Regions from separate parts of the Bradyrhizobium sp. CCBAU 65884 genome, predicted to be linked through region 2. Evidence: riboswitches for the same ligand, from Rfam matches in the RefSeq annotation. Region 2 holds a riboswitch; each other region holds the start of a gene.
The links. A riboswitch is a leader RNA that binds a small molecule or an ion and turns the genes downstream of it on or off. The one in region 2 is predicted to bind cobalamin.

Region 1 (6,578 bases), on a different contig from region 2:
TGGGTGCGATCACGGCATGCCGGACGGCTCTGCTCGGTGGCCACGTCGAGCAATGCGACGACTGCGGTGCCACCCGCATCGCCTACAACTCCTGTCGCAAGCGGCATTGCCCGAAGTGCTAGGGCTCGGCGCGCGCGAGATCCTGCGACACCATCCGCATGTCCACTGCGTCGTGCCCCGGCGGTGGACTCTCGTTCGATGGCACGCGCTGGGTCGCTTGCCGGGGCCGGCTTTTTCCTGCCGGTGCGCGTCCTCTCCCGGCTGTTCCGGCGCCTGTTCCTGCAAGAGCTGCAAGCTACCTTCGCGGCCGGCCAGTTGGGCTTCTTTGGCGATCTCGCCCATCTCGCCGATCCAGGGGTTCGCCCGGCTCCTCGATCAATTGCGACGGACCGACTGGGCGGTCTATGCCAAGCCGCAATTCGGCGGGGCCGAACAGGTGCTGGCTTATCTCGGCCGCTATACGCATCGCGTCGCCATCGCCATCAGTCGGCTGATCTCGCTTGCGGACGGCAAGGTGAGCTTTTCTTGGAAGGACTATCGGCAGAATCGTAAAGCCAAAGTGATGACGCTTGATGCCGATGAGTTCATGCGGCGCTTTCTCCGGCACACCCTGCCGGACGGCTTTCATCGCATCCGCCAATATGGCTTCCTCGCCAATGGCGAACGCAACGATAGAATCGCCCTCTGCCGTCAGCTCCTTGACATTCGCAATGCTCCGACTGATCAAGAAGCCGGCGATGATCCTCTCGTCAAATGCGAGATCCCCGTCTGCCCGCATTGCGGCGGCACCATGCGGCGTATCGACGTCATCCCACGAGCCCGCGCCCGCGACCAACCGTTTCGTTGTGACACGTCATGACCAGCGTCTGCACCATCCACCCGTTCCGGGATCACCTTCTCGGTGGCAACGTCCGATGTCGCCGTGGCCGCCCTCGTCACCGCTCACCCGTCAGTCATTCGGCCGCGCATCGCAGCACAGCAAATCGCTCGCGGCATCGCGCTCTCGGCCCGAGCAATGGCGCCGCTCACGTCCGATCAATATCGCGCCGACGCGCGGCGACCTCAGCCGTGCCTTCTCCGCAGTTGGACCAGCTGCACTATCGCCATATCGCTCACAACTCCGCAGCATCGTTCAATCCGGCTTCTATGAGGTCGCACGCTACGATAGCGCGAGCGGGTTAAGCCTGCCCCGCGACCTCACAGAACCCTCAAGATTCTCAAATCAATTCGAAAGAATTCCCCGAGCCAAGCCCCGGCCAGGGCGAGGGGTGGAGACTCGACGGGAAGCACTTACAGCGGACATCGCCGGGTGAAGGGATAGTCCAGACCACGAACGCCGCAAGGGTAACAGGCGACGCGATCGGATCATGAAGCGTTTCAAATCGTCCCGTCAGGCTCAACTTTTCTGTCAGTTCATGCTCAGGTCGCGAACCTTTTCCACATCCTCTCTCTCGGAGCCGTCACTGACGACTTCCGTCGTGTTTCGCGCGAGCGAGCCTTTGCGACTTGGCGCGAGATCTCCACGACAAGCGCTCGCCGAACCTTGACCTCGGGGCTGCTCCAATTCGTTAACTTGACGGCGCCGCCTTGACGAATCTCCGCGAGCGGCGCCTATATGTAGCCCGTCACGGTCTTCCATTCCCGCATCTCGTAGGATGGAAGCTAAGAGGGAACCCGGTGCGCCGGCAACGGCTATTCCGAGGCTGCCCCCGCAACTGTAAGCGGCGAGCGGTTGTCATCATGGTCACTGGCGCGACAGCGCTGGGAAGGCCGACAGCCCCAGCGACCCGCGAGCCAGGAGACCTGCCGCGACTGAACGAAAGTCCTCGGGCGGGGTGCCCCGGTGGGGCGCTTGCAGCCGGGCACATTTGCCAGCTCTCCTCGCAAGTCGTCCGCGCGGCCCCGGCGCCTAACATCGCGGGGTTGCCGATGTCGCCGTCTTACGATTTCGATCAGCGTGGTCATCTCGTCGCGCCACCGAGTGTGCGGCCGCGCCTAGCGCAGGCGAAGCCTGCGGCGCCTGAGCCGTGTCTGGTGCCCCTTTCGCCATCGCCGGCTCCGCTGCCGTGGCCCCTCGCGCCATCGCCAAAGCCGGCCGACCTCACGCTCGATCCGTCGCGCGACGACTTGTTGACGTCGTTCGGCAAGCTGACGCTGACCGACCGTTATCTGCTCGCCGGCGAAACTTACCAGGACATGTTCGGGCGGGTGTCTTGCGCTTTCGCGGACGATGTTGCGCATGCCCAACGTCTCTATGATGCGATGTCCCGGCTATGGTTCATGCCGGCCACACCGGTGCTCTCCAACGGCGGGACCACGCGCGGCCTGCCGATCTCCTGCTTCCTCAACTCGGTGGCGGACTCGCTCGAAGGCATCGTCGGTACCTGGAACGAGAACGTCTGGCTTGCTTCCAACGGCGGCGGCATCGGCACCTACTGGGGCAATGTTCGCTCGATCGGCGAGAAGGTGAAGGGCGGCGTCACTTCAGGCATCATCCCGTTCATCCACGTCATGGACGGCCTGACGCTGGCGATCAGCCAGGGCTCGTTGCGGCGCGGCTCGGCGGCGGTCTATCTCGATATCCACCATCCCGAGATCGAGGAGTTCCTCGAGATTCGCAAGGCGTCCGGCGACTTCAACCGAAAGAGCCTCAACCTGCATCACGGCGTCAACGTCACCGATGAGTTCATGCGTGCCGTGGGCGCCGGCACCGCATTCGCTCTACGGAGCCCGAAGACTAACGAGGTCGTCCGCCAGATCGATGCCCGCCAGCTGTGGCAACGCATCCTTGAGAACCGGCTCCAGACTGGCGAGCCTTATCTCTTGTTCATCGACACCGTAAACCGCGCGCTCCCCAAGCATCAGCGCGAGCTGGGCCTCAAGGTCTCGACCTCCAACCTGTGCAGCGAAATTACCCTGCCGACCGGCATCGATCATCGCGACGAGGAGCGCACCGCGGTCTGCTGTCTGTCGTCGCTCAACCTCGAGACCTGGGACCAGTGGAGTGAGGAGCCCACCTTCATCGAGGATGTCATGCGCTTCCTCGACAACGTGCTCAGCCACTTCATCACGGTGGCGCCGGACGGCATGAAGCGTGCCCGCTACGCTGCCCTGCGTGAGCGCTCCGTCGGCCTCGGCGTCATGGGCTTCCACTCTTTCCTGCAGGCCAAGGGCATTCCAATGGAAAGTGTCATGGCCAAGTCGTTCAATCTGAACATGTTCCGAAAAATCCGTCGCGACGCCGACGCGGCATCCGTGACGCTCGCGCGCGAGCGTGGTCCGTGCCCGGATGCCCTGGAACGCGGCGTGATGGCGCGTTTCAGCCATAAGATCGCGATCGCGCCGACCGCCTCGATCAGCATCATCTGCGGCGGCACCAGCGCCTGCGTCGAGCCAATCCCGGCCAACATCTACACCCATAAGACATTGTCCGGCGCCATCTCGGTGCGTAATCCGCATCTCGCCAAAGTGCTTGCGGCGAAGGGCGCCGACACTTCGGCGATGTGGCAGTCGATTATAGCACACGAAGGGTCGGTGGCCCGTCTCGACATCTTGTCGGAGCACGAGAAAGCGATCTTTCGCACCGCTTTCGAGATCGACCAGCGCTGGATCGTCGAGCTTGCCGCCGACCGCGCCCCGTTCATCTGCCAAAGCCAGTCGATCAACCTCTATCTCCCAGCCGATGTCGATAAATGGGACCTTCACATGCTGCACTGGACGGCATGGCAGTGCGGATTGAAAAGCCTCTACTACTGCCGCTCAAAGTCTATCTCGCGCGCGGCGTTCGCTGGCAAGATCGGCGACAGCGACAAGGTGGCGGCGCCGCAGCCACAGCGTACTGATTATGAGGAGTGCCTTGCATGTCAGTGATCGATCTTTCGGCCGTCGATCCGCGTACGCTGATCGGCAAGGGACGAGTGGGGCTGCTCGACGCGACCGGAACCTATGATGTCGATCGCTACGCCTGGGCTTACGAGTTCTGGAAGCGCCAGCAGCAGACCCATTGGATGGGCGAGGAGGTGCCGCTCGGCGCCGACCTCAAGGATTGGGCGTCGGACCGCGTCACGGCCAGCGAATGCGCGCTGCTCACCCAAATCTTTCGTTTCTTCACTCAGTCGGACATCGAGGTCGGGGACAACTATCTCAAGCGCTACATCCCGATCTTCCAGCCGCTCACTGTTCAGATGATGATGGCGGCCTTCAGCAACATGGAGACGGTTCATATCGACGCCTATGCGCTGCTGCTCAAGACGCTCGGCATGCCCAAGTCCGAGTTTGAGGCATTCCGCGGCTATGCCGAGATGCGCGCCAAGGCGGACTACATGCACGAGTTCGGCGTCGACAGCGTGGCCGATGTCGCTCGGACCTTGGCGATGTTCGGCGCCTTCACCGAAGGCATGGCGTTGTTCGCGAGCTTCGCCATGCTGCTCAACTTCCCGCGCCACAACAAGATGAACGGCATGGGACAGATCGTAAGCTGGTCAGTGCGCGACGAGAGTCTGCATTGTGAGGGTATCATCAAGCTGTTTCACGAATGGCACCGCGAAACCGGCGCGGTGACGCGCGCTGTCCGTGACGACATCGTCGACGTCGCCAAGACCATGGTGAAGCTGGAGGAGAACTTCGTCGATCTCGCCTTCGGCCTCGGCAAGATCGAGGGCATGCGAGCTGAGCAGATCCACGCCTACGTCCGCTATGTCGCCGACTGGCGACTGACCCAGCTGCGGATTGCCCCGGTCTTCGGCTTCTTCGAGGCCGAGGAGGGCGGATTCACCCAGCTCAAGGCGCATCCATTGCCGTGGCTTGTCGAGATTCTCAATGGTGTCGAGCACGCCAATTTCTTCGAGCAGCGCGCCACGGAGTACTCCAAGGCGGCAAGCCGCGGCAGCTGGGACGGCGAAAACGGGGTGTGGGCGGCTTTCGGCCGTATCTAGCCCATCTTTATTCATGAAGGGCCTGTGGGTGGCTGGCGAATGTGGTGTAAGCCGCCGATGGGGGGCGGCTGTTTTCAGCGGCTATGATGTGGAGGGCTCTACAACCCGAACCCGCTCGAATGCGACAGGGGACCAGAGGACTTCTCGTTCCGTGGACTCATAGCAGCCGAAGGATCATTGAAATCCCTTGGCTGCGTCCAAAAGCGCCATCAATGCGGGGCAGGGGCCCTTGCCGGCCCGGGTAGATGCGTTCAGTCTAAGGCATGGGACCTGGGGTTTTTGAGGGATGACGGTGCTGTCGATGAGCCGGGCTGAGATCGACCGGGTGCATGTGTTGCGGGACGTTGTGGCGGAACGGATTGCAGTGCGAGTGGCAGCGCAACTGCTTCGGGTCACATCGCGGCAGGCATTCCGGCTGCTGAAGGCCTATCGGATCGGAGGCCCTGCGGCACTGCTGTCGAAGAAGCGCGGGAAGCCAGCAACCGAGCCTATCCGGTGGCGTCCCGACGATCGACCGCGCCTCCGGCGGGTCGAACATAGGGCGATCAGGCCAGCCTAGCTGTCCTCTCACCGATGATATTTCTAGTGAGCGGAACCTGCGACTTGTCTATCAGGCGCCGACACCGCGAATTCGGTGAGACCCTGTGCGGGACTGCCGAGCTCGCCGTCGATCGTCGCGGACACTCCGCGGTGAGCTGCGTCATCCAACTACAACAGCGATTGTGAGAAACTTCACGATACAACCTCGGCCTGAGGCTTAGGTTAGGGTGCATCGAGTAGTGCTACGGATGTGCTGGCCCCTATTTGGTCACCACTTTGCATGTCCCGCAGCGATAAGCGATGGGGCATCTTCGGGTTTTGCTTCCCTCGGAGTTTCAGAAGCGGGAGAAAGCACATGGTGGGACGTCTTCCAGAACGTCGGATTGATCTAAAAGCGCGGTTCGAGAGTGGCGGGCCGCGCAAACGTCTTGCCATCGACGGGGGCGGAATCCGAGGGGGCCTCTCGTTGAAAATTCTAGAGGAAATCGAGCGGTTGCTAACCAAGGCAAGCAACCGCGCCGACTATCGTCTGCCGGACTATTTCGACTATGTCGCCGGAACCAGCATCGGCGGCCGCGCCGGAGAGCGCCGCCAAGCCTGAACCAACGAACCACGCCGTCTTGCTGTCCACACCAGCGGGCTTGCGGGGGCGAGCAAAGGCTTCGTGGTTCCCACTGCTGTAATACATTCAGATCTTGTTTTATGTGACAATTGGTCCGCTGCTAGAGCATTTCACATTTTGACGGAAGCATAACCGGCGTTGGCGAAGTAGTTGGCGCATTCGCGAGGCTGGATGTCCTGGATTAGGTGACCAATGTGGCGCCAAGTGTCCTCGATGGTGCGCTTCTGAGCTTGCCGCATCCAGTGTTTGATCTTGGAGAATGCCTGTTCGATCGGGTTGAGGTCGGGCGAGTATGGCGGCAGGTACCAGAGCCTGGCGCCTGCAGCCTGGATCATTTGCCTGATAGCTTTCGACTTGTGGCTTCCGAGATTGTCGAGAATGACGATGTCGCCTCGCGCAGGGTCGGCAGGAGAAGGTGCTTCACATAAGCGCAGAAGCATTCGCCGTTGATCGGGCCATCGAAGACGCAGGGCGCAGTGAGT
Region 2 (6,578 bases):
GCCGCGCAAGACAGACTGGCACAAAGCCAGATCTGGTCGCGCGTCTTCGCGCAAAAGCCGACATGGCTTCGGCTCGGGCTTCCCGGCAGCGAAGCCGAATGGATGCGCCTTGCCGAGGTGCTAGCGCGCTAGCGCAAGCAGACCTTCGACGTCGAGATGCTTTTCGATGTGGTCGGCGAGCGCATCGAGCGCACTCTCGACCCGGGCGTGGTAGGGCTCGTTGCCAGCGGGAATGTCGAGCTTTGCGAGGTACGCCTTGCGGAAATCATCCGACGTGAACAGGCCGTGCAGGTAGCTGCCCTGCACGCGGCCATCGCGCGAGATCGCGCCTTCGGTCTCGCCGTTCAGTGTCGCAAACGGGCGCGCACGATCGGGCCCATCGGTACGGCCGATGTGGATTTCGTACGCCTCGATCGGCTGATCCGTGGCGGCATGCACAGCCGTAACCCGCGTCAGCGTCTTCTGCGGACTCATCACCGTGTCCACATCCAGCAGCCCGAGCCCCGCCGTGTCGCCTGCGGGACCTTCAATCCCCTCTGGGTCCGCAACGCTGCGCCCGAGCATCTGATAGCCGCCGCAGAGGCCGAGCACATGGCCACCCCTGCGGTGATGCGCGAGCAGATCGATGTCCCAGCCTTGCGCGCGCAGGAAGGCGAGATCGCCGCGGGTCGACTTCGAGCCGGGAATGATGACGAGACGAACATCGCCGGGGATGGCTTCGCCGGGGCGTACCATCACGAGATCGACGCCCGGCTCGAGCTTGAGTGGATCGAGATCGTCGAAATTGGCGATCCGCGACAGCGCCAGGCAGGCGATCTTGCACTGGCCCGGCTTGCGCGCGTCACTGAGGCCCAGCGCATCCTCGGCCGGCAGCTCGCCAGCGCGGGCGAACCAGGGCAGCACGCCGAAGCCGCGCCATGCCGTTCTTTGTTCGATCAGCCTGTAGCCGTCGTCGAACAGGGTGGGATCGCCGCGGAACTTGTTGATGACAAAACCCCGGATTATCGCGGCATCGTCGGGGTCGATCACCGTCTTGATGCCGACGAGCTGGGCGATGACGCCGCCGCGGTCGATGTCGCCGATCAGCACGACCGGCACGTCGGCCTTGCGCGCAAAACCCATATTGGCGATGTCGGCCTTACGCAAATTCACCTCGGCCGGACTGCCGGCGCCTTCCACCAGCACTAGATCGGCGCGTGCCTTCAGCCGCTCAAAGCTCTCCAGCACCGCGCCCATCAGCGAGGGCTTCATCGCGGCGTAGTCACGCGCGCGCGCAGTCGCGATGCGCTTTCCGTGGACGATCACCTGCGCGCCGACATCGGTCTCGGGCTTGAGCAGCACGGGGTTCATGTCGGTGTGCGGTTCGACGCCTGCTGCCAGCGCCTGCAGCGCCTGGGCGCGGCCGATCTCGCCGCCATCGATGGTGACGGCGGCGTTGTTCGACATGTTCTGCGGCTTGAACGGCAGCACGCGCAGGCCGCGCCGCGTGAAGGCACGCGCAAGGCCTGCGACGATGAGCGACTTGCCCACGTCCGAGCCGGCCCCCTGGATCATCAATGCGCGCGCCATCGAACTCAGAACTCGACGCCGGCCTGCGCCTTGATGCCGGAGCGGAAGGGATGCTTGACCAGCGTCATCTCGGTGACGAGATCGGCGATCTCGATCAGCTCGTCCTTGGCGTTGCGCCCGGTGAGGACGACATGCGTCATCGGCGGCTTCGAGGTGGTCAGAAACTCGACGACCTCGGCGATGTCGAGATAGTCGTAGCGCAGCGCGATGTTGATCTCGTCGAGCACGACCATGCGCAAGCTCTCATCGAGGATCAGCTCCTTGGCCTTCTCCCAGCCGGCGCGCGCGGCGGCGATGTCGCGGGCGCGGTCCTGCGTCTCCCAGGTAAAACCTTCGCCCATGGCGTGGAACTGGCAGAGGTCGCCGAAATGGCCGGTGAGCAGGCGTCGCTCGCCGGTATCCCAGGCGCCCTTGATGAACTGCACGACCGCACAGGGGAAGCCATGGGCGACGCAGCGGACGATCATGCCGAAGGCCGAGGAGGACTTGCCCTTGCCGGCGCCGGTGTGGACGATGATGAGGCCCTTTTCGCCGCTCTTGGTCGCCATGATCTTGTCGCGGGCGGCCTTCTTCTTCGCCATTTTCGTGGCGTGGCGGGCGTCGGTTTCCTCGGCCGTTTTTGTATCCGGTTCAGGCGTCATCGGTCCCGGTCCTTCGGCTTGACAAGTGGCGGCCACCGGCAAATGGTGGCCCGGCGTTGGTTCCTGTCCTATGACAGGCGAAGAGGGAATGCGATAGGGTCCGAATCGGCAAGATTTGGGTCCAAAATGCAGCCGCCCCCGCGACCGTGACCGGAGAGATGCCCGAAGCCACTGATTCCCGCGGGAATCGGGAAGGCGGGGATCGAAGGGGAAAACCCTGCTCCGCAAGCCGGGAGACCTGCCAGCGCGGACGAGTTTTGGACCGGCGGACGGGGTGTTCCGCGACGGGGAAACGGGCCTTCTGAAGAATGGTCCGTGTGCCTCATCGCCTCCCGCTGTTATCTGGAAGAGGCGATGACCGTCACACTTCACGTCTGCATCACCTGCCGTGCCGGCGAGACGCCTGGCGAGGGCGAGGCGACGCCCGGCAAGCGCCTGCATGGGGCGATCCTCGACGCCGGCGTGCCCGAGGGCGTCAATGTGGTTCCCGTCGAATGCCTGTCGGCCTGCAATCAGGGCTGCTCGGTCGCGCTCAGCGCGCCCGGCCGCTGGTCGTATGTCTATGGCCGCCTGTCGGATGCGAATGCGCAGGATGTGATCGCGGGGGCGGCGGCCTATGCGGCGGCGCCGGATGGTCTCGTGCCCTGGCGCAGCCGGCCGGAAATATTCCGCAAGCAATCGCTTGCCCGCATTCCCCCCATTGCCGTCGTGCCGGAGGCCGCCGAATGAACTCGCTCGCAAAAGTCCCTGTGACGGTGGTCACCGGTTTTCTCGGCTCCGGCAAGACGACGCTGATCCAGCATCTGCTCAGCAATGCCGGCGGCAAGAAGCTCGCGGTGCTCGTCAACGAATTCGGCAGCGAGGGCGTCGACGGCGAGATATTGAAATCCTGCGCCGACGCCAATTGCCCGGAGGAGAATATCGTCGAGCTCGCCAATGGCTGCATCTGCTGCACGGTCGCGGACGATTTCATTCCGACCATGGAGAAACTGCTGGCGCGGCCCGTGCGCCCCGATCACATCCTGATCGAGACCTCGGGCCTGGCGCTGCCCAAGCCCCTGCTGAAGGCATTCGACTGGCCGGAGATCCGCTCGCGCATCACCGTCGACGGCGTGATCGCGCTCGCGGATGCCGAGGCTGTCGCCGCCGGCCGCTTTGCACCGGATCCTGATGCCGTCGAAGCGCAGCGGGCGGCAGACCAAAATCTCGATCACGAGACGCCGCTGTCGGAGGTGTTCGAGGATCAGATCGCCTGCGCCGATATCGTGCTGCTGACCAAGGCCGATCTTGCGGGCGCGGCGGGGCTTGAAGCGGCCAAGGCGGCGATTATTGCCGAGATGCCGCGCCGCGTGCCGATGCTCCCCGTGACCGACGGCGCGATCGATGCGCGCGTCATCCTCGGTCTCGGCGCCGCCGCCGAGAACGATCTCGCTGCGCGCCCCTCGCATCATGACGGCGAGGAGGAGCACGAGCACGATGACTTCGCCTCCGTCGTGGTCGACCTTCCTGAAGTCGCCGACGTCGATGCGCTGGTCGCATCCGTCCAGAAGCTGGCACGCGAGCAGAACGTGCTGCGGGCCAAGGGTTACATCGCGGTCGCGGGCAAGCCGATGCGGCTGCTGCTGCAGGCCGTCGGCGAGCGCGTGCGCCACCAGTTCGACAAGCCGTGGGGCGCCGGTCACAGGCGGTCGAAGCTCGTCGTGATCGGCGAGCACGGCGATATCGACGAGGCCGCCATCAAGGCAGGACTAGGTATCTGATGCACGTCGTCTTCCGCGAGAGCCGCGGTCTGGAGGAGACTGCGACGCCAAGGGATATCGGCCAGGACCCGGCCGATCTCGTGGTGCTCTCGTATTCGGATTCGGATCTCGCGGCGTTCGCAGCCGGCTGGCGGCGTGGTCGCGAGAACCTGCCGACGCTGCGGCTCGCGAACCTTGCTGAGCTGCGTCATCCGCTGTCGGTCGACACCTATATCGAGCGCACGCTGTCGAAGGCGCGCGGCATTCTGGTGCGGCTGATCGGCGGGGAGTCCTACTGGCCATATGGGCTTGCGGCCCTGCAACAGCTCGCGAAGGACCGTGGCATTGTGCTGGCCGTGCTGCCGGCCGATGGCCGTGACGACACGCGGCTCGATGCATACTCGACCTTGCCGGTCTCGACGCTGCGCCGGCTCAAGGTGCTCTGCGACACCGGCGGCCCGGTCGCGGCGCAGGCCGCGATTGCACAGCTCGCGCTGGCCTCGGGCCTCTATGCCGGGCCAGTTATCGGCGAGACGACCGTGCCCGAGATGGGGTTCTACGATCCCGCGCGTGGTGTCATTGCTGCGCCGGTGGGCGGCGAGGGCAGGCCGCGCGCGCTGGTGACGTTCTATCGCTCCTATCTCACCGCTGCCGACACCGGCCCGGTCGATGCCCTGATCGCGACGTTGCGTCAGAAGGGATTTGACACTTGTGGCGCGTTCGTCACGTCGCTGAAGGCTGCGGGCGTTGCGGATTGGCTGCGCGCGCATCTTGCGCAAAATCCTCCGGCGGCGATCGTCAATGCGACGGCGTTCTCGGCCATGGGCGACGACGGCACGACACCATTTGACGCCGCATCCTGTCCGGTGTTTCAGGTCGCGCTCTCCACCGCGCGGCGCGAGGACTGGGTGGAGTCGCTGCGCGGCCTGTCGCCCGGCGATCTTGCGATGCATGTGGTGCTGCCCGAGGTCGATGGCCGCCTGTTCGCGGGCGTGGTGAGCTTCAAATCGGCGGGGATGCGTGACCCCGATCTGCAATTCTCGCATCTGGCGCACCGGCCCGACGAGGAGCGCGTGACGGCCGTCGCCGCGCGCGTCGCGGCTTGGCGGGGCCTCGCGGAGAAGCCAGCGGCCGAGAAGCGCATTGCGATCGTGCTCTCGAATTATCCGGGCCGGCCGCATCAGATCGCGCATGCGGTCGGTCTCGATGCGCTGGCTTCGGTCGAGGCGCTGGTGTCGGATCTCGCGGAGGCCGGCTTCGATGTTGCGCCGGTCCACACCCTTGGCGAGACGCTGCTCAAGCGGCAACTGACCTGGGACGTTGCCGATTACCGCGCGGCGCTTTCGCGCCTGCCGCAAGTCTTGCAGGATGATCTCGCGCAAGCCTGGGGCGTGCCGGAGGATGATCCGAGCTGCCAGGACGGCGCGTTTCAATTCGCGGCCGTCGCTTGCGGCAAGTCGATCATCGCGGTTCAGCCGGAACGCGGCGATGCGACCACGCGCGATATCGATTATCACGATCTCGCCCGCACGCCGCGCCACGCCTATGTCGCGTTCTATCTCTGGCTCCGGCAGCAGGCCTGCGATGCCGTCGTGCATATGGGCGCACATGGCACGCTGGAATGGCTACCCGGAAAATCCGTGGCGCTGTCATCGCACTGCTGGCCGGAAGCCCTGATCGGCGATCTCCCGATCATCTATCCCTTCATCGTCAACGATCCCGGCGAGGCCGCGCAGGCGAAACGGCGCATTGGCGCCGTCACCATCGGCCATTTGCCGCCGCCGCTGGAAACATCCTCGGTGCCGGAGGCCCTGCGCCGGCTCGAACGACTTCTCGACGAATATTCGACCGCTGATGGTCTCGATCCCGCGCGCCGCCAACGGCTGATTGCCGCGATCCGCGACGAGGCGCGCGTGGCAGGCCTCGAAGACGATCTCGGTTTGGATGCCTCGGCCGCGCCCGCCGAAGCCATTCCGCGGATTGATCGCTTCGTCTGCGATCTCAAGGAAAGCCAATTCGGGGACGGCCTGCACGTATTCGGCCGCGGCGCCTGCGGTGAGGCGGAGCGCGGAGCGCTGCGCGCCGCGCTTGCCGGCCAGCGCGTTGCGCCGGGACCGTCGGGCTCGCCCTATCGCGGCCGTCAGGACGTGCTGCCGACCGGGCGCAATCTCTTTGCGGTCGATCCGCGCGCCGTGCCGACGCCGTCGGCACATGCGCAGGGGATAAAACTCGCCGAAGAGCTGCTGCGCCGCCATCTGCAGGATCACGGCGACTGGCCGAAGGGGCTCGTCGTCGATCTCTGGGGTTCGGCAACGATGCGCACCGCGGGCGAAGAGTTCGCGATGGCGCTGCATCTGGCCGGCCTTGCGCCGCGCTGGGATCACGCCTCCGGCCGCGTCACCGGCTACGACATCGTCGCGCCGGCCGAGCTCGGCCGTCCCCGCATCGACGTCACGCTGCGCGTGTCCGGCCTGTTCCGCGACGTCTTCTCAGGCCTTGCGCAATTGTTCGAGGCCGCCTCCGAAGCGCTTGCGGCGCGCGAGGACGAGGGCGATGAGAATCCGTACCGCCACCGCGCCTCCCGCGTGTTCGCGCCGCGTCCCGGACAATACGGCGTGGGCCTATCCGC
Region 3 (6,578 bases), on a different contig from region 2:
CACATAGCCGAGATCGCGGCGCGCTTCAGTCGGTACGTCCTCGAGATCATCCTTGGCCTTGCTGGCCTTGCCGGTGACGGCGGCGCAAGCCTTGACGATCGCCAGCGCATCCTCGCCGAGCCGTTTTGCCGCGCGCCGCGCACCGGCATAGTCCTTGGCGCCGAGCCGCTTGTCCATGCGGGCGCGATGATCCTCGGAGTTGAGCAGATCGCGGAACGCTTCGTAGGAATCCTCCTCGCTCCGCTCGGACAATTCGTCGGTGCGCCAGGCCTCGCGCACGAGCCGGGTAGCCCTGTCGACGTCGCCTTCAGCGAGCAGCACGCGGGCGAGGGCGAACTTGCCCTTGGCGCTGGTCGGGCGGTCCATGGTGAATTTGTGCACGGTGGCCGCGTCGGCCTTCTCCTGCCACAGCCGCGCCTCGGCGCGGCGGCGGAGCAGGGCGCTGCTCGGCCAATCCGGATTGGCGGCAAGGAAGGCGGCATAACGCTTGAAATTCGCCGTGCTCTCGGAATGGCGCAGCATGAACCAGTCGGCGAGCTTCTGACCGGCGGGATCAGTGATGCGGTCGCGCGCCGCGCTCGCGTCATCCGTCTTGCCCTTGCGCGCGAGGTCGATCGCATCCTTCAGCGCGGCGAGGTCGCCGGTGAGGGGCGGGGCGGCCGGCTTCTCTGACGGCTCGTCGCCGGTCTTCTTCGACTTGCGCTTGGCCTCGGCATGCTTGCCGTGACGGGACTTGGCCACGGCATGTCGCTGCTTGCCGGCTTTCGCCTCATGCGACTTTTTCGGCGCAGACGATTTGTGGCTGCTCTTCGCCGCCAGCTCGGTGGGAGGAGGGCCATTGCGGCCACGGCAACGAGACACGCGAGCGAGCGTAGGCACTGGTTCATCCCATGGTCCCCCTGCGAAACCACTACAAACCAAGGTCCGCGACGACATGCGGCTTGAGAATCAACGACATCGAAAACGATGCCACGGCATCGTTTCGCATTCCTCACGCTGTCGCAACAATGCGGCAAAATACGGATGTGACGAGGGAACTTCCGCTGGGGGGCAGTTCCTTTAACCTTTGTTAACGATCCGGGCTCGCGCGACGACCGGCCATGGTCCTGGGCGCCAGGAGGAACCAGATTGCGCGTGTTCCCGCAGCAAGATCCGGTGTATGGAGTTCCCTTGCTCCGTCCCTTTGGCCTTTGTCCCTGCAGCTATGCCGATTTTCAACCAGTCGATCAGGCGCAAGATCGTCGGTATCGCCCTCGGATTGATCGTCCTGATGCTGGTCACCTCGATCCTGTCGATGGTGATGTCGAGCCAGGTCGGCGTCCTGCTCGACGAGCTGACCAACCGCTACATCCCGGCCTATGGCGATCTCGCGCGCGTCAACATCCGCTCGCTGGAGCGATCGGTGGCGCTGCGGCGGATGATCATGACGAAGATGCAGGCGTCCTCGGACGAGGAGGCCTATGCGGCGCGCCTTCGCGAGTTCGAGGACGCCGACCGCAAGATCGAGGAGGAGGCCGAGCGCGCGCGCAAGCTGATCAACGCGATCATAGACGACCCTCGCACGCCGTCCGACAACGCCGCGCTGGCACGGATCGAGACCCGCATCGAGACCGCCGTCGGCGAGCTGCGCCGCGATCAGAAGGAGAGCCACGCGAAACTCCTCAACCAGATCGACGCACAGCAGATGGCGGAAGCGCGCATCACGCTCGAGCATATCGACGCGCTGCGCGACCAGTTCAACCAGAAGATCGATGCGATCCGGGCCGACATGCTCAAGCAGGTCTTCGCCAGCACGTCGCAGGTGATCGGCCATCAGCACCAAGCGATCATCGTCTCTGGCATCGTGACGTTGCTCGCGGCGATCGTCGGCTTTGCCTTTGCGCTCCTGGTGTCCAGCGGCATCACACGCCCGGTGCGGCTGCTGCTCGCCGGCACCCGCGAGGTCGAGGCCGGCCGCTTCGACAAGACCATCACCGTCTCCACGCAGGACGAGATCGGCGAGCTCGCCGCGGCTTTCAACCGCATGACCGAGCAGCTCAGGCACAACGAGCGCATCCGCGAGACCTTTGGCCGCTACATCGATCCCAAGGTGGTGCAGGGGCTGATCGACCGGCCCGAGGTCGCGATCGACGGCGAGCGCCGGGTCATGACCATCATGTTCTGCGACATGAGCGGCTTTACCTCGATGAGCGAGGGCATGACCCCGCGCGGCCTCGTCAGGGTGATGAACCACTATTTCACGGTGATGTCCGGACCGATCAGGGGTAATCGCGGCATCATCGACAAATATATCGGCGACGCCATCATGTCCTATTGGGGCCCGCCCTTCATCGAGGAAGACGAGCAGGCGCTCCTGGCCGGCATCGCCGCAACCGAGATGGTCGACCAGGTGCCCGCGCTGCAGAAGCAGCTGCCCGACCTGCTCGGCATCCGCGCCATGCCGGCGCCGTGTGACCTGCGGATCGGCATCGCCACCGGCGAGGTCCTGACCGGCAGCATCGGCTCCGAGCTGATGATGAGCTTCACCGTGATGGGCGACGCCGTGAACCTGGCCTCGCGGCTGGAGGCCGTCAACAAGGTCTACGGAACCCGCATCCTGATCTCGCAGGCAACTGCTGACGCGATCGGAGCACGGCTCGAATTGCGCGAGATCGATCGTCTGGCGGTCGCGGGCCAGAGCGCGCCGCAGCCGATCTTCGAGGTGATGGCGCGGGCGGGCGCACTCACCGGCGCGCAGGACAGCCTGCGCACGCATTATGCCGAAGCGCTCGCCGCCTATCGGGCCCGTCGCTTCGACGAGGCGCGCGCCGCCTTCAACGCCGCGCTCGAAGCCGTCCCCGGCGACGGCCCCTCGCGCACGATGCTCGGCCGCATCGCGCAGTTCGAGGCCAAGCCGCCGGAAGAGGGGTGGGACGGCGCCTGGCGGCTGGAGCAGAAATAGCCGTTTTGTTGCGCCAGCTCGCCCTGTCCGGAAAAAACGTTTCTACTCGATAACGATGTTCGCCGTGACCTATTTCCCGGGCTTAGGTTGGATGTCCTTGAGGCGTTTGACGGGGACACGCCGATGACGGAACTTCAGGACAGGCTGGAACGGTTCGAGACGCTCACCGCCGAATGCGAGCTGATCGCCAAGCTCGCCACCGACAGCACCAAGCGCGAGTTCTATCTGAAACTCTCGGAGCAATACCGTCAGCTGGCGGTGGACATGCGGCAGGCGATCGCGACCAAGGCTGCTGCCTGACGCCGGCTGCAATCCGTTCTTAAGGTTTGGCGCGCATCCTTGACGCTCGCGAGCGATCGCTCGTGGTGGAAAGGCCGGGGTTCGCTGCAATGCAGCGCACCTCGCGAGTGTCATTTGCCATGCTTGACAGGGCAATCACATGCGCCTCGTTGCCGTGATCATATTCGCGCTCATGACGGCGGCCTGCGACCAGGAGCAGGACATCACCGGCTCGACGCCGACCTGCCCGATGCGGAACTACAGCTACAATCCCCGCGACATGAACCAGTGCGTCAATGCCTGCAAATCGTGCGATCGCGGCACCACGGTCACCTGCACGACCTCCTGCACCCTCAAGGGCGCGCGCTGAGCGCACCGCCTTCTGCCTTGTAGGGATGCAACCTGTGGAATGGGCGGTGCCTGGGCACCGGAACGATTCACATGGGTCAATCATTGAAGCAAGTGGGCAGGACGCGGAGTCCGATGGAAATGGGTATGCTCGATCCCGGCCGGTTTCTGGTGTCGTGCTCGCATTGCGATGCCTGGCCGATGGCAGCCAACGTGAAGCGGTCGAGCTGGACGGCGTCTCCACACGAGGTGCGCTTTGTCTGCACGCGCTGCCGGCGCGAGGAGACCGCGATCGTCTCGGCCTCCGGCGAATTGACCCCGATCAAGCGCGTCGATGTTCCGCCGCGCGACGTCGCTGCCGCCTGGGCCCAGGCGCAACGGGTGCGAGGGCGGACCTGAGCGGCCGGCACCTAACGGTCGATTGACTCCCGGGGCGAACGGCTCGTAAATGATCGGCGACGGTTCTCCTCATGGAGATCAAAAGGGAATGTGGTGCGGGATTGTCCCAACGCAGGGATTTGTCTCAACGCCACGGCTGCCCCCGCAACTGTAAGCGGTGAATCTTTCGTCTCATGCCACTGGGAATCTCGGTCCTGGGAAGGCGACGCAAGGTCACGACCCGCGAGCCAGGAGACCTGCCGTCAGCCGTGGTCACACGCGAAGATGTCGGTCGGGGAGTACAGACATTGGCTTCACCGGAGCAATCCATCGCTCTGCCGTGAAACCTCGTTCGCTGTGACGTGCCACTGACGTCATACCGAGGTTACCATTGTGTCCCGTCTTGTCCCTGCTGCCAGGCGCCTCAGCGTCGGCCTGCTCGCATCCGTTTCCTTCCCTTCGCTCGATCTGTCCTCCGCCTTCGCCCAACAGGCGCTTGCCGAGCAATTGCCGCCGATCGAGGTGACCAGGCCCGACGATCAAAACCGCACGCGCGCCAGGGCGATCGGTGACGGCGAGGCGGCTCGGCAGGGGGTGAGGACGAATGTCGCGCCGGCAGGCAATGGCGCCGGCTCATCCGGCTCCGGCGGTGAGGCTGCCGCCGGCAACGGCGGCATCGTCGGGGCCGCCACGACCGTCATCACGGCCGCGGATATCGCGCATTCGCCATCGCAGACGCTTGCCGAGATCATCGCGACGCAGACGCCGGGGGCCCAGATCACGACGTTCTATGGCGGCCAGATCGGCGCCAAGACCAGCGTGGACCTGCGCGGCTTCGGCGCCTTTGCCACCGCCAACACGCTGGTGCTGGTCAACGGCCGGCGGTTGAACGACGTCGACATGGCACAGCTGGACCTCTCCACCATCCCGCTCAATTCCATCGAGCGCATCGAGGTGACGCGCGGCAATTCCGGCGCGGTGCTCTATGGCGACAACGCGGTCGGCGGTGTGATCAACATCGTCACCAAAAACGGCGTCGGCGGACCGCCCGTGACCGCGCGCATCGAGGCCGGCTTCGGCTCGTTCAACACCAGGCTCGGCAACGTGTCGACCTCGCTCAATTCCGGTCGGTGGTCGACCTCGTTCTACGGCAATACGGTCAGGACCGATGGCTATCGCGACAACAACCGCTATTCCCAGCAGAATGGCGTCGGCAATCTCAATTACACCACGCCAGGCCTGACTGCCTTTCTCACGGTTACCGGTGACAATCAGGAGCTGCGACTGCCGGGCGGCCGCACCGTCGATCCCTCGATCGGCCTCAATGAGGTCGCGACCAACCGAAGGGGGACCAACACGCCGTTCAACTATGCCAACCAGCAGGGTATTGGCGCGACCGCCGGGTTCACCAAGACCCTGGTCAACGGCGTCGATCTCATCGTCGATGGCGGCGTGCGCGACAAGAAGCAGCAGAGTGCGTTCTTCTCCACCCCGACGCCGGTTCCGGCCTTCTTCTCGTCGACCTATGTCGGTTCCCATCTGACGACATGGTCGATCACGCCACGGCTCAGCGTGAAGAGCCTGCTGCTCGGCATGCCGTCGCAGCTTCTGACCGGCATCGACTATTACGATGCGAGCTTTGAGCAGAACCGCGGCGCCGGGCAGGGGCTCGCCCCCTGGCACAATTACGACCTCAGGCAGCAGACCGTTGCGGGTTATTTCCAGCACACATTGGGAATCGCCCCCACGACAGACATCTCCTACGGCGCGCGGGTGCAGAACGTCAGTCTTGCGGCACGCGACAATTTCGACCCGGCAGCTCCGTTCAACGCCGACATCGGCGCGTTGCCGCTGACGAGCAACGAGACCCAATATGCGCTGCATCTCGGCGCCGAGCATCGTCTGAACGACCAGGTCTCGCTGTTCGGCCGCGTAGCTCGCGCGTTCCGCACGCCTGATGTCGACGAGCGCCTGTCCTCGGGGCCTTCGTTCGATCCCTTGACCTTCGCTGCGATCCCGCAAACGTTCCAGCTCAAGACCCAGACCTCGCAGGACATCGAGGGCGGTGTTCGCATCAAGGGCGGCGGGTTGCAGCTGCAGAGCAGTCTCTATCTGATGGATCTCACCAACGAGGTCCATTTCAATCCGGTCCTGTTCTACAACACAAATCTTGATCCGACCCGCCGCTACGGCTCTGAGACCAATCTGTCCTATCGCGTCAACGACGCCCTGCTGCTGCGCTCCGGCGTGGCCTATACAAGTGCGGTCTTCCGCGAAGGCATCTGGGCCGGCAACGACGTGCCGCTGGTCTCGCGCTACACGGCGAGTGCGGGTGTCACCTGGAACATCTGGCAGAATTACGTGGTGCTCGATGCCACCGCGCGCTTCTGGAGCGAGCGTCGCATGGACAACGACCAGGCGGGCACCCAGAAGCTGATTCCCGCCAACGGCACGATCGATCTCAAGCTCAGCGGCCAGGTTGAGCGCTACTTCTGGTCCCTCAGCGTCAACAATGTGCTGAACGCGCTCTACTACGACTACGCCATCGCGAGCACCTTCACGGACGGCCGCTTCAGTGCCTATCCGCTGCCCGGCCGCACCTATCTGCTCAAGGCCGGCGCAACGTTCTGAT

Region 1: another riboswitch for cobalamin. It lies ahead of XI03_RS02625 (ribonucleoside-diphosphate reductase subunit alpha); the one in region 2 lies ahead of XI03_RS40045 (DUF1636 domain-containing protein).
Region 3: another riboswitch for cobalamin. It lies ahead of XI03_RS16580 (TonB-dependent receptor); the one in region 2 lies ahead of XI03_RS40045 (DUF1636 domain-containing protein).

The regions. Positions count from the first base shown of each region.
Region 1 covers NZ_LBJU01000067.1:743-7,320, reverse strand. Annotated here, with positions in the region: partial or broken gene XI03_RS02635 (IS91 family transposase) at 1-859, shown strand, start outside; partial or broken gene XI03_RS02630 (hypothetical protein) at 1,350-1,591, shown strand; cobalamin riboswitch at 1,612-1,825, shown strand; gene XI03_RS02625 (ribonucleoside-diphosphate reductase subunit alpha) at 2,035-3,870, shown strand; gene XI03_RS02620 (ribonucleotide-diphosphate reductase subunit beta) at 3,861-4,934, shown strand; gene XI03_RS40440 (helix-turn-helix domain-containing protein) at 5,221-5,493, shown strand; gene XI03_RS02615 (patatin-like phospholipase family protein) at 5,830-6,075, shown strand; partial or broken gene XI03_RS02610 (IS630 family transposase) at 6,207-6,578, opposite strand, start outside.
Region 2 covers NZ_LBJU01000134.1:448,253-454,830, reverse strand. Annotated here, with positions in the region: gene cobD (threonine-phosphate decarboxylase CobD) at 1-132, shown strand, start outside; gene XI03_RS40055 (cobyric acid synthase) at 121-1,569, opposite strand; gene cobO (cob(I)yrinic acid a,c-diamide adenosyltransferase) at 1,575-2,210, opposite strand; cobalamin riboswitch at 2,251-2,470, shown strand; gene XI03_RS40045 (DUF1636 domain-containing protein) at 2,565-2,939, shown strand; gene cobW (cobalamin biosynthesis protein CobW) at 2,936-3,970, shown strand; gene cobN (cobaltochelatase subunit CobN) at 3,970-6,578, shown strand, end outside.
Region 3 covers NZ_LBJU01000114.1:40,592-47,169, reverse strand. Annotated here, with positions in the region: partial or broken gene XI03_RS16605 (transglycosylase SLT domain-containing protein) at 1-887, opposite strand, end outside; gene XI03_RS16600 (adenylate/guanylate cyclase domain-containing protein) at 1,205-2,941, shown strand; gene XI03_RS16595 (hypothetical protein) at 3,065-3,241, shown strand; gene XI03_RS16590 (hypothetical protein) at 3,381-3,590, shown strand; gene XI03_RS16585 (hypothetical protein) at 3,704-3,967, shown strand; cobalamin riboswitch at 4,011-4,225, shown strand; gene XI03_RS16580 (TonB-dependent receptor) at 4,340-6,577, shown strand.